One region of the Citrobacter braakii genome, then DNA from elsewhere that is predicted to be linked to it. Evidence: predicted binding sites of a transcription regulator. Region 1 holds the regulator's gene; the other holds the start of a gene.
The links. The regulator sigma-54, encoded in region 1, starts transcription at its own class of promoters, with help from an activator protein. The targets are predictions, from matches to a motif close to GTTGGCACANNTTTCGCTNT.
Positions count from the first base shown of each region.

Region 1 (2,204 bases):
ACGACGCCGCGTGGAGATCGCCCGCGCACTGGCCGCGAATCCGAAATTTATCCTGCTGGATGAACCGTTTGCCGGTGTTGACCCGATTTCCGTTATTGATATCAAACGGATCATCGAACACCTGCGCGACAGCGGGCTTGGGGTGCTGATTACCGACCATAACGTTCGCGAAACGCTGGCAGTGTGTGAGCGCGCCTACATCGTGAGTCAGGGCCACCTGATCGCGCATGGCACGCCAACAGAAATACTGCAGGATGAGCACGTTAAACGCGTATACCTTGGGGAAGACTTCAGACTCTGATAGGGTAGAAGACTTCACGTCACCGCAGGAGAGAACAACTCTGAACATGAAGCAAGGTTTGCAACTCAGGCTTAGCCAACAACTGGCGATGACGCCTCAGCTACAACAGGCTATCCGTCTGTTGCAGCTGTCCACGCTGGAACTTCAGCAAGAACTTCAGCAAGCGCTGGAAAGTAACCCACTGCTCGAGCAAACCGATCTTCACGACGAAATTGATACCCAGGAAAAACAGGACAGCGAATCCCTCGACACCGCAGATGCTCTCGAACAAAAAGAGATGCCAGAGGAGCTGCCGCTTGACGCCAGTTGGGATGAAATTTACACCGCCGGTACGCCTTCTGGCACCAGCGGGGATTACATCGACGACGAACTGCCTGTGTATCAGGGTGAGACCACGCAATCGCTGCAGGATTACCTGATGTGGCAAGTGGAGCTGACCCCGTTCTCGGATACCGATCGCGCGATTGCGACATCCATTGTTGATGCGGTAGACGAAACCGGTTATCTCACCGTAATCCTGGACGATATTCTCGAAAGCATGGGCGATGACGACGTCGGCATGGACGAAATCGAAGCCGTGCTTAAACGCATTCAGCGTTTTGATCCCGTAGGCGTGGCGGCCAAAGATCTCCGCGACTGCTTACTGATCCAACTTTCACAGTTTGATAAAGCCACGCCGTGGCTGGAAGAAGCGCGCCTGATCATCAGCGATCACCTCGATCTGTTAGCCAACCATGACTTCCGCACGCTGATGCGCGTAACCCGGCTGAAAGAAGATGTGCTGAAAGAAGCCGTCAATCTTATTCAGTCCCTGGACCCCAGACCTGGGCAGTCTATCCAGACCGGGGAGCCAGAATACGTTATTCCGGATGTACTGGTGCGTAAGCATAACGATCGCTGGGTGGTCGAACTCAACGGCGACAGCATTCCACGGTTGCAGATTAACCAGCACTACGCCGCCATGTGCAACAGCGCGCGCAACGATGCTGACAGCCAGTTTATTCGTAGCAATCTGCAGGATGCGAAGTGGCTGATTAAAAGCCTGGAAAGTCGCAATGATACGCTGCTGCGCGTCAGTCGCTGCATCGTTGAACAGCAGCAAGCCTTCTTTGATCAAGGCGAAGAGTTTATGAAACCGATGGTGCTGGCGGATATCGCCCAGGCCGTCGAGATGCACGAATCGACCATTTCCCGAGTGACCACGCAAAAGTATCTGCACAGTCCGCGCGGCATTTTTGAATTGAAGTATTTCTTTTCCAGTCACGTTAACACTGAAGGCGGAGGCGAAGCCTCATCCACAGCTATACGTGCACTGGTGAAGAAATTAATTGCTGCGGAAAACCCCGCGAAACCGCTGAGTGACAGCAAGTTAACCTCTATGCTGTCAGAACAGGGTATCATGGTGGCACGCCGCACTGTTGCGAAGTACCGAGAGTCTTTATCCATTCCGCCGTCGAACCAGCGCAAACAGCTGGTCTGACCCAACCGATAAGGAAGACACTATGCAGCTCAACATCACTGGAAACAACGTCGAAATCACTGAAGCCTTACGCGATTTTGTTAATACAAAATTCGCCAAGCTAGAACAATATTTCGACCGGATTAATCAGGTCTATATTGTGTTGAAAGTGGAGAAGGTGACACATATCTCGGATGCAACACTGCATGTGAACGGTGGCGAAATTCATGCCAGCGCGGAAGGTCAGGATATGTACGCCGCCATTGACGGTTTAATTGATAAACTGGCTCGGCAGTTAACAAAACATAAAGATAAACTGAAACAGCACTAACTTGTCCGGGCAGTTAGCGGGTGCAGGACGGCCTGTTGTGTAGCACAACGGGCCATTTGTACAGTTAGCGCTTAGGTGAAATTATGACAAATAACGATACGACTCTACAACTG
Region 1 is NZ_CP045771.1:1,502,150-1,504,353, reverse strand. It holds gene lptB (LPS export ABC transporter ATP-binding protein) at 1-301, shown strand, start outside; gene rpoN (RNA polymerase factor sigma-54) at 348-1,781, shown strand; gene hpf (ribosome hibernation promoting factor) at 1,804-2,091, shown strand; gene ptsN (PTS IIA-like nitrogen regulatory protein PtsN) at 2,175-2,204, shown strand, end outside.

Region 2 (2,204 bases), 590 kb from region 1:
CTTGGACCAAGATCAGCGGCAGCCGCAGCGGCACAGGCGCACTCTTCCTCTTTGGTTGCCGTTTTGACGATTGTTTCCGGCAGCGGAGCAAGCGCCCACTGACGTGCGATTTCACGGCCATGCTGGCGACACAGTTCCAGCGCGTCCAGATCCGGACGCCATTTCGCTTTCAGACTCAGCGACATCTCGAAACCGGCATCCTGCAAGCGTGTGGACAAACGGTCTACCGCACCGCCGCTCCAGCCGTGTGAACCAAAGGCGCTGGCGCGTTTGTTACGAAAACGCAGGCCGGTCATCTCTTCTACCAGACCGGCGATTTTTGGCATCATTACGTTGTTCATCGTTGAAGTACCAACCAGCACGCCTTTAGAGCGGAAGACGTTAGTCAGGACTTCGTTTTTGTCGCTACGGGCGACGTTAAAGATTTTCACCGCCACGTTCGGGTCAACTTCGTTGATGCCCTGGGCAATGGCGTCCGCCATCATGCGGGTGTTGTTGGACATGGTGTCGTAGAAAATGGTGATACGGTCTTCCTGATAGTCAGCCGCCCATTTCAGATACATTTCAACGATTTGTGTCGGGTTGTCGCGCCATACCACGCCGTGGGAAGTGGCAATCATATCCACCGGCAGGTTGAAGCCGAGAATCTCAGTGATTTTCGGTGTAACCAGACGGCTGAACGGTGTCAGGATGTTGGCGTAGTAACGCTGGCACTGTTCGAACAGTTCGGTCTGGTCAACTTCGTCGTTAAACAGACGTTCATCACAGTAGTGCTGGCCGAAGGCATCGTTACTGAACAGCACCGCATCGCCGGTCATGTAGGTCATCATGCTGTCAGGCCAGTGCAGCATCGGTGTTTCAACGAAGATCAGCTGCTTACCGTTGCCAATGTCCAGCGAGTCGCCGGTTTTCACCACGTTGAAGTTCCACTCCGGGTGGTGGTGGTGCCCGTTGATAGAGTCAATAGCGTTGGCTGTGCAGTAAATTGGCGTGTCCGGGATGCAGGACATCAGTTCAGTCAGCGCACCGGCATGGTCCTCTTCCGCGTGGTTAATGATGATGTAGTCGATATCTGCCAGGTCAATTTCACTGCGCAGGTTCTGCACGAATTCACGGCTAAACTTGTGGTCTACTGTATCGATCAGGACATTTTTTTCTTCACGGATGAGATAGCTGTTGTAGCTGCTACCGCGCAGCGTTTTATATTCAGTCCCGTGGAAATCACGAACTTCCCAGTCACGTTGGCCAACCCAATGAATGTTATTTTTAACCAGAATAGACATAGCAACCTCAGTAATTAATTCAGCGTTTTTCTAAAAAAGATGTTTTGCTTATTGCAGGTTGCGTGCCAACTTTTTATTTTGTTGATTTTAAAGGGTTTGTTTTTTAATGCCTATAAGGTGGTAGTCAAAATGACTATTCATTTTATTGTCAATATGACAATATGAATTGTCAAAATGACAATGAGGTCGTCATGAGTTTTTCCGTAGACGTGCTGGCGGGTATCGCCATTGAATTACAAAGCGGTATTGGACATCAGGACCGTTTTCAACGCCTGATAACCACATTGCGTCAGGTGCTGGAGTGCGACGCGTCGGCATTGCTGCGCTATGAGTCGCGACAGTTTATTCCGCTGGCGATCGATGGGCTGGCGCAGGACGTTCTCGGCAGGCGCTTTACCCTGGAAGGGCATCCTCGTCTGGAGGCGATTGCCCGCGCCGGGGACGTGGTTCGTTTCCCTGCCGACAGCGATTTGCCAGACCCTTACGATGGGCTGATTCCGGGCCAGGAGAGCCTGAAGGTACACGCCTGCATTGGCTTACCGCTGTTCGCTGGTCAAAATCTGATTGGCGCGTTAACGCTGGATGGCATGGAGCCCGATCAATTCGACGTTTTCAGCGATGAAGAACTTAGGCTGATTGCCGCGCTGGCGGCGGGCGCGCTGAGCAATGCGCTGCTGATTGAACAACTGGAAAGCCAGAATATGTTGCCGGGCTCGTCGACGGCCTTCGAGCAGGTGACTGAAACCCAAATGATTGGCCTGTCGCCCAATATGCTGCAGTTGAAAAAAGAGATTGAGATTGTGGCGGGATCCGATCTCAACGTACTGATTAGCGGCGAAACGGGGACCGGGAAGGAGCTGGTAGCTAAGGCTATCCATGAAGGTTCGCCGCGCGCGGTGAATCCGCTGGTGTATCTGAACT
Region 2 is NZ_CP045771.1:2,092,742-2,094,945, forward strand. It holds gene norV (anaerobic nitric oxide reductase flavorubredoxin) at 1-1,283, opposite strand, end outside; gene norR (nitric oxide reductase transcriptional regulator NorR) at 1,475-2,204, shown strand, end outside.
Region 2: norV (anaerobic nitric oxide reductase flavorubredoxin) is a predicted target of sigma-54. The motif match lies at 1,334-1,353, and genes of this name have one in related genera.